2 linked regions of the Zobellia nedashkovskayae genome follow. The protein of the gene in region 1 interacts with the protein of each later gene in a pairwise test. Links are inferred from orthologs where the notes say so. Each region holds a gene or a part of one and is shown in the gene's direction. Other genes may lie near its edges.

The links.
Region 2: the proteins of ligA (region 1) and IWB64_RS03965 interact in binary tests that used the Escherichia coli proteins (3 or more experiments, as listed by UniProt). The link is inferred for Zobellia nedashkovskayae from one-to-one orthologs.

Annotation. Positions count from the first base shown.
Region 1 is NZ_JADDXR010000002.1:4,553,670-4,558,703, reverse strand. Bases 1,306-4,242 are described here. They hold ligA (NAD-dependent DNA ligase LigA), read left to right. Parts: upstream 1,306-1,743; coding sequence 1,744-3,741; downstream 3,742-4,242. Other genes in these bases: IWB64_RS18755 (hypothetical protein), read right to left, coding at 3,784-4,242; prmC (peptide chain release factor N(5)-glutamine methyltransferase), read left to right, coding at 1,306-1,684. Outside these bases: bifunctional diaminohydroxyphosphoribosylaminopyrimidine deaminase/5-amino-6-(5-phosphoribosylamino)uracil reductase RibD, read right to left, coding at 1-228; IWB64_RS18770 (GNAT family N-acetyltransferase), read left to right, coding at 316-801; more of prmC, read left to right, coding at 821-1,305; more of IWB64_RS18755, read right to left, coding at 4,243-5,019. UniProt on the Escherichia coli protein: DNA ligase that catalyzes the formation of phosphodiester linkages between 5'-phosphoryl and 3'-hydroxyl groups in double-stranded DNA using NAD as a coenzyme and as the energy source for the reaction.
Region 2 is NZ_JADDXR010000002.1:927,395-933,117, reverse strand. What follows is about bases 927-4,552. They hold IWB64_RS03965 (leucine--tRNA ligase), read left to right. Parts: upstream 927-1,322; coding sequence 1,323-4,352; downstream 4,353-4,552. Other genes in these bases: IWB64_RS03960 (SemiSWEET family sugar transporter), read left to right, coding at 4,388-4,552; IWB64_RS03970 (cell division protein FtsX), read right to left, coding at 927-1,241. Also shown: IWB64_RS03980 (undecaprenyl-diphosphate phosphatase), read right to left, coding at 1-23; IWB64_RS03975 (DUF3098 domain-containing protein), read right to left, coding at 26-295; more of IWB64_RS03970, read right to left, coding at 363-926; more of IWB64_RS03960, read left to right, coding at 4,553-4,642; IWB64_RS03955 (zinc metallopeptidase), read left to right, coding at 4,836-5,531; IWB64_RS03950 (ferritin), read right to left, coding at 5,615-5,723.

The DNA of each region.
Region 1 (5,034 bases):
TAGTTCTTTGTCCGCAACTGAGTTTATGGCGTTCACTTCGGCATGTGGTCCACCGTACGGACTCGTGAAACCCTCACCAATAATTTTGTCTTCATGAACGATTACGGCACCTACCATAGGGTTAGGAGCAGTGGTTCCCAAGCCATTTTTAGCTATTTCCAAGCAACGAAGCATGTAAGCTTCATCTTTGGAAAAAGTGTTTTGTGGAAGGGTTTTGTTGTTCAACATGGGCTAGTTCACGGTATTTTAAAGAGGTAACATACGCACATTTCTACGTATCTTCACGCTGTAAAAATAGAATTTTATTTATTGGAAATGGGTGCAGTGAACATTCGTAACATAAGAAAAGAGGATAACGAGCAAATAGCAACGTTGATTCGTAAGGTATTAGTGGATTTAGGTGCGCCAAAAGTAGGCACTGCTTACGCAGATGTAACGCTTGATCAAATGTTCGAAAATTATGATAAACCACGTGCGGCATATTTTGTTGTAGAAGAAAATGAAACTATTTTGGGCTGCGCCGGAATTTCTCAATTAGAGAACAGCAAGGACAATATTTGCGAACTGCAGAAAATGTATTTTTTAGAGGAAGCAAGAGGACGAGGGATTGGTTCTGAAATGTTGCAGAAATGTCTTGAGAAGGCAAAGGAATTCAATTTTGAAAAAATCTATTTGGAAACCATGCCTTACATGAAAGCAGCTCAAAAGCTTTATGCAAAAATGGGATTTGAGTATATAGATAAGCCGTTGGGAGATACGGGTCATTATTCATGTCCAGTGTATATGCTCGCTAAATTATAATGTATAGCTCCAATATTTAATGGTCTTAAAAGAAATAAAGAATATTTATCACAAAGAGTTAGATGAATTATATGCAAAAGAGGAGGTAGATAGTTTCTTTTATCTGCTTATAGAGCATTACCTTAAGTTGCAGCGTTTTGTTTTGGCCTTGCAGCCTAATCTAACTTTGACAAAAGAGGAGGAACAGCCGCTTTTTGAGGCCTTATCAGGACTTAAGTTACAACGGCCTGTTCAATATATAATAGGAAGTACAAATTTCATGGACCTTTATTTTGAGGTAAACGAGAATGTACTTATTCCTAGACCGGAAACGGAAGACCTTATTCGCTGGATTGTAGAGAAGGTTAAAACCAATCAGCCAGAAAGAAAATCAGGATTACGAATTTTAGATATTGGAACAGGGAGTGGATGTATTGCTATTACATTGGCGAAACTTTTACCCGATGCCAAAATTTTTGCGCTGGATGTTTCTAAAAAAGCGCTGGAAATAGCTAAAAGGAATGCAGAACGAAACGCCTTAAAAGTCGAGTTTGTTCATGCCGATATTTTGAATTTCGATGGATTTGCTTCAAATTTTGATGTTATAGTCTCTAATCCTCCTTATGTTAGAGAGATGGAAAAGAGAGAAATGCATAAAAACGTGTTGGAACATGAACCTGAATTAGCGCTTTTTGTTTCAGATGAAAATCCATTGGTATTTTATAAAGCGATAACGGAAATGGCGAAACAGAATCTATCAGAGAAAGGATTGCTTTTTTTTGAAATCAATCAATATTTAGCAAAAGAAACGGAAGCACTTTTACATCAACATAATTTTATAGAAATTGAAGTCCGAAAAGATATATTTGGTAACGACCGAATGACAAAGGGCATTTTGGGGTGATATAAATCAAAACTTCCTCAAAAGCATACATTAAGATTACAGAAATACTGAGTTAGAAAATGCAGATAAAAGAACAAATAGAGTCCCTTCGTCAAGAACTACGAGAGCATAACCATAATTACTACGTGCTTGACAACGCTACCATATCCGATTATGAGTTTGATACCAAACTAAAAGAATTACAGGCACTTGAAGCCAAACATCCGGAATTTTATGATGCAAGTTCGCCAACTTTACGTGTTGGGGGTGGGGTTACCAAAAATTTTGAAACAGTAGTGCATAATGAGCGCATGTACTCGTTAGATAATTCTTATTCAAAAGAAGACCTTGAGGATTGGGAAAAGCGTATGCAGCGCATTTTGGGCGATGCAGAAGTGGAGTTTGTTTGTGAATTGAAGTATGATGGAGCTTCTATTAGTATTACCTACGAAGATGGAAAATTGGTGCGAGCTGTTACTCGTGGTGATGGTTTTCAAGGAGACGACGTAACCACGAACGTAAAAACCATAAAGTCGGTGCCATTACAATTAAAAGGTGATTACCCACCAAAATTTGATATCAGAGGAGAAATTGTATTGCCTTTTGAAGGTTTTGCGCAAATGAATGCCGAGCGTATTGAAAATGGGGAGGACCCTTATATGAATCCTAGAAATACGGCTTCTGGAAGTTTAAAATTACAGGATAGTGCAGCGGTCGCTCAAAGACCTTTAGACTGTCTTTTATATAGTATCGTAGGTCAGAATACAGGCATAACTTCACAATGGCAGATGCTTGAAAAAGCAAGAGAATGGGGATTTAAAGTCCCTGAAGTTGCAAAATTGAGCCGTTCAACAGATGAAGTAATGGCATTTGTAAACCAATGGGATTCAGGACGGCATAATTTGCCATATGAAACGGATGGGGTAGTGGTAAAAATAAACAGTATCCAGCATCAAGATGAATTGGGTTTTACCTCAAAATCGCCACGTTGGGCCATGGCTTACAAATTTAAGGCAGAGCAGGTTTCAACGCTGCTTAACGAAATCACGTATCAAGTAGGGCGTACAGGTTCAATAACTCCGGTGGCTAACCTGGAGCCAGTGCTTTTGGCGGGAACCACCGTAAAAAGGGCGTCGTTACACAATGCCGATCAGATTGCAAAATTTGATATTCGTGAAGGTGATACCGTTTTTGTTGAAAAGGGAGGAGAAATCATACCAAAAATAGTTGGTGTAGATTTTGAAAAGCGTCCTCAAGATTCAAAACCAACGGAATATATTACGCATTGTCCGGAGTGTCATGAACCTTTGGTACGTACAGAAGGCGATGCAAAACACTATTGCGTGAATTATTATGGTTGTCCTCCGCAGATTACTGGACGAATTCAACATTTTATATCCCGTAAGGCAATGGATATAGAGGGCTTGGGAAGTGAGACCGTAGAACTTCTTTATAAAGAAGGACTCATAGATAATTACGCAGATTTATACACGCTGACCAAAGAACAAGTTTTGCCTTTGGAAAGAATGGCGGAGAAGTCTGCCGAAAACTTGGTAAAGGGTGTTGCGGAGTCTGTTAAGATTCCTTTTGAACGTGTTCTTTTTGGCTTGGGCATTCGCTTTGTTGGTGAAACGGTAGCTAAGAAACTAGCCAGAGCTTATAAAAATATTGATGCGTTAATGGATGCCTCCGAAGAAAGTCTGGTAGCTGTTGATGAAATTGGTGGGCGTATTGCGAGTTCTGTTGTAGAGTTTTTTAATAACGAAAATAACCGTGAGATTATAGCCCGTTTAAAAGCTTATGGTTTACAATTTTCCCTTTCCGAGGAGCAATTGGAAAACCAAACGGATAAACTAAAAGGACTCACTATTGTGGTTTCTGGGGTGTTCGAGACCGTAAGCCGTAATGAACTCAAGAAAATCATTGAAAGTAATGGCGGTAAAGTAGGTTCAAGCATATCCTCAAAAACAGCTTATCTGGTAGCTGGTGACAAAATGGGGCCAAGCAAACGAGCCAAAGCAGAATCACTTAATGTACCCATCGTTACTGAAGGTGAATTTCTAGAATTGGTAGAATAATCTTGTTTAAATCTTAATCGGATTTATATAAAGGGCATAGAACTACTTTCTATGGCCTAAAAATTTGTACGTGCAATAGTGAAAGGACAGTACAAAAATAACTACAAATAAATATTCCGAAAAATACGTGTTGGCTCCTAAGCCAAGACTAGGGTAGTACACAAAACAAAATAGAAAACTCACCAAAGTAAGGGCTCCAAACAGAAATACTATTTTCTTGTTTCTGAAAAGCTCTTGGTATGTTTTTTTTACAAATAGAGGTTTCATGTCGCTGCCAAAAAGTTGCATGAACATAGGCCAAATAAATAGCAAGGGTAAGGCAAATAAGCGTGATTCTCTAGCAAATGCGGTCATGAAAACCAGAGGTGTATTTATTATTAAAGTCAATAGGAAGGCATAAACAAAGCTGTTTTGCCAAGCATCATTGTTTTTTCGTTTCAAATAGAAATAAGTAAAATATAGAAACGGCCCTACAGTAATGAAAATTGATACAACGGACTCGACGATATTTTTTAAACTTTCAATATTCTCCAGAAAACAAGAGTACCTGCTAGCTATTTCAGTATGGGTAGCGTGTAGTAGTCTTTGGTGGTAAATGAAAAAGACAATATAACATCCGTAGAAAAAAATAGGAGATAGAATAAGCAGACTGTTTTTTTTAAGGTTAGGCCACAGTTTTTTCCTTGGATGATTTTGGGTTCCTGGTAACAGTAAAATAAATGCAGGAAGTAGTAAAATGCTGGTTTCACGGGCAATAAGGGCTAAAGTGAACAAGATTACATACCAAAACCACCTTCGGCGTACAAAAGCCATAAAGGCTGTTAGAAGAAAACAGTATTGCAACGGTTCATCGTAGGTGAATACTGGAGGAAAAAAAGCAAACAAAATTGAAAATGAGGTAAAAAACACCATCATGTTAATTAGCCCTTGTTTTTTGGTAGCCTTAAGAATAAGGGATAATCTATAGATTAAAACACCGCTAAGACCTAATAGCAAGAAGTTTACAAAAATAAATGCATAACCTGCTTTTACTTTAAGGATGCTTTGGGTGGTTTCAATTAACAAGGTGGTTAGAGGCCTTCTGGCAAAAGGCGCTATTTCTTTGTGGTAGTTAATTTGGGACCGTAAAAAAACATGCGAAATTCTTGTATTATTTTCGTTGAGCATGCTGTCCATATTTGGTAACATATGAATGCCCAATATGGATACCGTGCAAATAAGTGCCAGCATATAGGGTAAAGGTCTCCAGAGGAGTAAGCTTCGTGATAGTTGAACCATTAAAGCATACGGTTA
Region 2 (5,723 bases), 3.6 Mb from region 1 along the record:
ATGATTGCGTCTAGCGTCTCCAAAATTATTTTTTCTTCTTATGAGGATTCAACAATATGGCATATATCTCAATACCTAATCCAATTAATACTAGGGTAGGTGCTAAGCGTATTCTTCTAAAGCTGTAGATGTCTTCATTAAATACGTTAGGGTCGTCACTGCCACCACCACTCATGAGTATAAAGCCTAAGGCTATAAATGCAAGACCCACAAAAAAGAAGGTATAGTTCTTTTTTTGAAAAATGAATTCTTGTTTATCCTGCTGGCCTGTATGTTCTACTTGTTTCTTACCCATGCTGCAAATTTAACGAAGTTCTACTTAAAAAAGTTTATGGTCGTAAAGGTTTATTGTTAGGATGTTCTTAATAGTAAAGTTCATCGGTTCGGAGGTTCAAAAACCGTTGTGTCGCGAAAAAAGTACTGATTAACGAGATGAATATTCCTAAAATAAAGATGGCTCCGTAGAGAATACCTAATAGCTCAAGGTCTTTAAAAAGCTCTAGTTCAGGGAAGTTTTGGTCTAAATAATACAATGCTCCCGTTAGCGCTAAAAGTGCAGTTAGGGCACCTAGAATCCCCAGTTTAATATTCATCCAAATAAAAGGCCTACGTATAAAAGTCTTTGTAGCACCTACCATTTGCATGGTTTTGATGATAAAACGTTTGGAGTAAATGCTCAAACGGATGGAGCTGTTGATAAGTAAAATAGCGATAAAAGTAAGAACGCCGCTGGCAATCAAAATCCAAAAACTGATACGTTTTACATTTTCGCTCAACAGACCAACTAAAGGTTTATCATAACTAACTTCTTCCACATAGGTCTTTTTGGCAAGATTGGTAGCTAAAGAATCTATTTCTTGTGGTGTAACAAAATCTGCTCTTAACTGCACATCAATGGAGTTTTTAAGCGGATTGTAACCTAAGAAATTCTGAAAGTCCTCGCCTATTTCCTCACTATGTTGCTTGGCGGCATCTTCTTTGGAAACAAAGACAGCACTTTTAGTGTGTTCTTCTTGTAAGAGGTTTTTTTGGAGTTGGTCTATTTCAGACTCTTTTGCTTCGTCCTTTAAAAAGATAGAAATAGTGATTTGCTCTTTAAAATGATCTGCCATTTTTTTGGTATTGATAACCAAAAGCCCCAAAATACCCAGTAAAAATAATACCAAAGCAATACTCAGTACCACCGAAAAATACGATGATATTAATTTTTGTTTCTGGTACTGTTCAAAAGACTTGCCCATAATCGCGTATACAGGCGTAAATTTAGGAAAGTAAATTGAATAAACTTATTTTTGGCGAACATTGAAAAGAAAGATATCAGCATGCACTACGATTTCAAGGAAATAGAGAAAAATTGGCAAGACTTTTGGGCCAAAAACCAGACGTTTAAAGCCGAAAATAATTCCGATAAGCCAAAATACTATGTTTTGGATATGTTTCCTTACCCCTCGGGTGCCGGTTTGCACGTAGGGCATCCGCTTGGTTATATTGCAAGTGATATTTATGCACGCTACAAAAGGCATAAAGGTTTTAATGTTTTACATCCGCAAGGGTATGATTCTTTTGGTTTGCCTGCAGAGCAATATGCAATTCAAACAGGGCAGCATCCTGCAGTAACTACCGCTGCTAATATTAAAACATATAGAAGGCAGTTAGATCAATTAGGCTTTTCTTTTGATTGGAGCAGAGAGGTGCGTACTTCTAGTCCGGAGTATTACAAATGGACGCAGTGGATATTCATTCAAATATTCAATTCTTGGTATAACAAGGATACGGATAAGGCGGAAGATATAGAAACGTTGATTTCTAAATTTTCTGCGGATGGTAATGCCAATGTAAACGCTGTTTGTGACGATGATATAGAATTTTTTTCTGCGGATGATTGGAAAGCTTTCTCTATTGTTAAAAAACAAGAAATATTATTACAATATAGATTAACGTATTTGGCAGATACTGAAGTAAACTGGTGTCCGGCACTAGGTACGGTATTGGCAAATGATGAAATTGTAAACGGTGTGTCAGAACGTGGTGGTCATCCGGTTATCCGTAAAAAGATGACCCAATGGAGTATGCGTATTTCTGCATATGCTCAGCGTTTGTTAGACGGATTGAATACGGTAGATTGGCCACAACCATTAAAAGATTCGCAAACGAATTGGATTGGTCGTTCTCAAGGAGCTTCAGCAGTTTTCAACGTAAAGGACCACGATGAAAAAATAGATGTTTTTACAACCAGACCCGATACTATTTTTGGGGTAAGTTTTATGACTTTGGCTCCAGAGCATGAATTGGTTTCCAAAATAACGACTGCAGCCCAAAAAGCTGAGGTACAAGCGTATATAGAAGCAACTGCAAAACGTTCGGAACGCGACCGTATGGCAGATGTGAAAACTATTTCAGGTGCTTTTACCGGTGCCTATGCAGAACATCCATTTACAAAAGAACCTATTCCAATCTGGATTGGGGACTATGTATTGGCGGGTTATGGAACTGGAGCGGTAATGTCCGTTCCATGTGGTGATCAACGAGATTATGACTTCGCGAAGCATTTTAATATTCCTATTCCGAATATTTTTGAAGGCGTAGACATTTCGGAGGAGGCATATGCAGATAAGGATAAAACGGTCATTGCTAATTCTGATTTCCTAAACGGATTGCCGTATAAGAAAGCTATGAAATTAGCAATCTATGAATTGGAAAAATTAGGACAAGGAGAGGGAAAAATTAATTACCGATTACGTGATGCCGTATTCAGTCGTCAACGCTATTGGGGAGAACCTTTCCCGGTGTATTATGTAGATGGTATGCCGCAAATGATTGCAAAAGAATTTCTGCCTATTGCGTTGCCAGAAGTTGAAAAATATTTACCCACCGAGACAGGAGAACCGCCATTAGGTAATGCTGAGGTTTGGGCTTGGGATACGGTAACCAATACCGTTGTAAACAACAGTGAAATAAATAATTCCACTGTGTTTCCGTTGGAATTAAATACCATGCCGGGTTGGGCTGGTAGCTCGCAGTATTTCAATAGGTACATGGATCCGCATAATGAGAATGAAATTTTCTCTAAGGAAGCAATTGACTACTGGCAAGATGTAGATTTATACATTGGCGGTAGTGAGCATGCTACAGGCCACTTGTTGTATAGCCGTTTCTGGCAGAAGTTTATGTTCGATAAAGGTTTGGTGCCCAAAGATGAGTTTGCTAAAAAGCTTATCAATCAGGGGATGATTACTGGGACTAGTGCTTTTGTTTATAAGGTTGCATATGAGGTGAGTATAATTGTTGATGGTTATTATGATGAAAAGGAGATAAGTGATTTTCAATCAAAAGTTATAAGCGATAACCCAGTATTTATTTCTAAAAATGTTAGAGACAAAATTGTAAGTTGTGATAAGGCTGAGTTCAAAAACTTAACTGAGTCCGTAAAACAGATGACAAATAAGGTTGGAGAAAAGTTGGCTGAGAGGTTTCCTGAATCACAAATCGAAATTCGTTTGTGGACAGGGCAGAGTTTTGATATGCCTTTACATGCAGATGTATCTTTCGTCAATTCTTCGGATGAGTTAGATATTGAAGGATTTAAAAAATGGAGATTAGAATACGCTGATGCAGAATTCATCACTGAAGAAGATGGAACGTTTAAAGTATCTCGCGAGGTAGAAAAAATGTCCAAGTCCAAATACAATGTTGTAAATCCAGATGCCATTTGTGAGGAATACGGGGCAGATTCATTGCGTTTGTATGAAATGTTCTTGGGGCCTTTGGAGCAATCCAAACCTTGGAACACGGCAGGTATTACAGGAGCGCATGGTTTCTTGAAAAAACTTTGGCGTTTGTATCATTCAGGTGCAGAAGGTGCTTTTGCAGTTTCAGAAGATGAGCCATCAAAAGACAGCTACAAGACCTTACATAAAACCATTAAAAAGGTAGAAGAAGATATAGAGAACTTTAGTTTTAATACATCGGTATCTACTTTTATGATTGCGGTGAACGAATTGGGTGCTCAGAAATGTAATAGTAGAAAGGTGTTAGAGCCGTTGGCTATTTTAGTATCGCCTTATGCACCTCATATTGCAGAAGAACTTTGGAAGCAATTAGGTCATGAAGGTTCAATTTCTACGGTAGACTTTCCAAAATTTGAGGAGAAGTACTTGGTGGAAAGTAGTAAAGAATATCCGGTTTCTTTTAATGGAAAAATGCGTTTTAAACTAGAGCTTCCTTTAGATTTAAGCAAAGATGAAATTGAAGCAGCGGTTATGGCCCATAAAAAAACAGCGCAGCAGTTACAAGGGCGTACGCCTAAGAAAGTAATTGTAGTACCAGGTAAAATTATAAATATCGTAGGGTAAGTATCAGGCATACGGCCACCAACTAAGCATAGCAAATGGATAAGATTGAAATTCTTGGAATGGTGGCCGCTGTTTTAACAACGGCCGGTTATGTGCCGCAGGTCTACAAAACGTGGCGTGATAAGTCCACTAAGGACATTTCACGTAGTACATACCTCATTCTTTTTTTAGGAGTCGTCTTGTGGTTTACATACGGACTTATGATTAACAGCCTACCAGTTACTTTGGCAAATGCTATAACAGGTTGTCTTCTTTTCTTCATGTTAGTATTGAAATTCAAGTACAAATAACCCATAGACATTTTGGCAGAATGATTACCTGAAATCACGCCAAAAGAAATTGGCGGGGTTTTTGCTTTCCAATATAACAGATAATTAAACGTTTGTTAATCAAAGCTGCCTCATTGAGCGTAGTCGAAATGAGCGCAGTCGAGGTGAGAGTTTTTGATTATCTTTAAATTCAAACTTTAAAAAGAATAAAATTATGATGGGATATTATATATTAATCGGAGCAATAGCTTTGGTAAGCTGGCTGGTGAGCAGGAAGCTCAAGAGCAAGTTTAAATTTTACTCCAATGTACATTTAAGCAATGGCATGAGTGGTGCCGAGATTGCCGAAAAAATGTTGGCAGATAATGGTATTCGTGATGTAAAGGTAGTTTCTACTGCAGGTATGCTAACGGATCACTATAACCCAAAGAATAAAACAGTAAATCTAAGTGAAGGTGTTTATAACCAAAGAAATGCCGCCGCCGCCGCAGTAGCGGCTCATGAATGTGGTCATGCTGTGCAGCATGCGCAAGCTTACCGATGGTTAACCATGCGTTCAAAATTAGTACCAGTTGTTAGTGTTACTTCCGGCATGTCTATGTGGGTTGTTTTTGGTGGCCTTATGTTAGGTGCGGCAGCAGGTGTAGGTTTTGGATACTGGGTGGCAGTAGCTGGTCTTGTTATGATGGGTATGGCAACTTTGTTCAGTTTTATAACCTTACCCGTAGAATATGATGCCAGTAATCGTGCCTTAGCTTGGTTGAAAGCTAAAAATGTGGTAACGCCAGAAGAATATAAAGGTTCAGAAGATGCTTTAAAATGGGCTGCACGTACCTATTTGGTTGCAGCAATTGGTTCATTGGCCACTTTGGTCTATTGGGGCATGCAAGTGCTTGGTGGTAGGGATTGATTTTCGAAATCTATTAATATACAAAAAGGCTGTCTAGAAATTTTTAGACAGCCTTTTTTTGCTTGAGTTAGCATGAAAATTGTTTATTCAGCAGATATGCGTTCGTCTATAAGTTTCAATGCAATACCATCTCTTCCCATAATTTCAAATAGGTCAAGGATATCACGCATTGTTTTTTCTTCTTCTAATTGT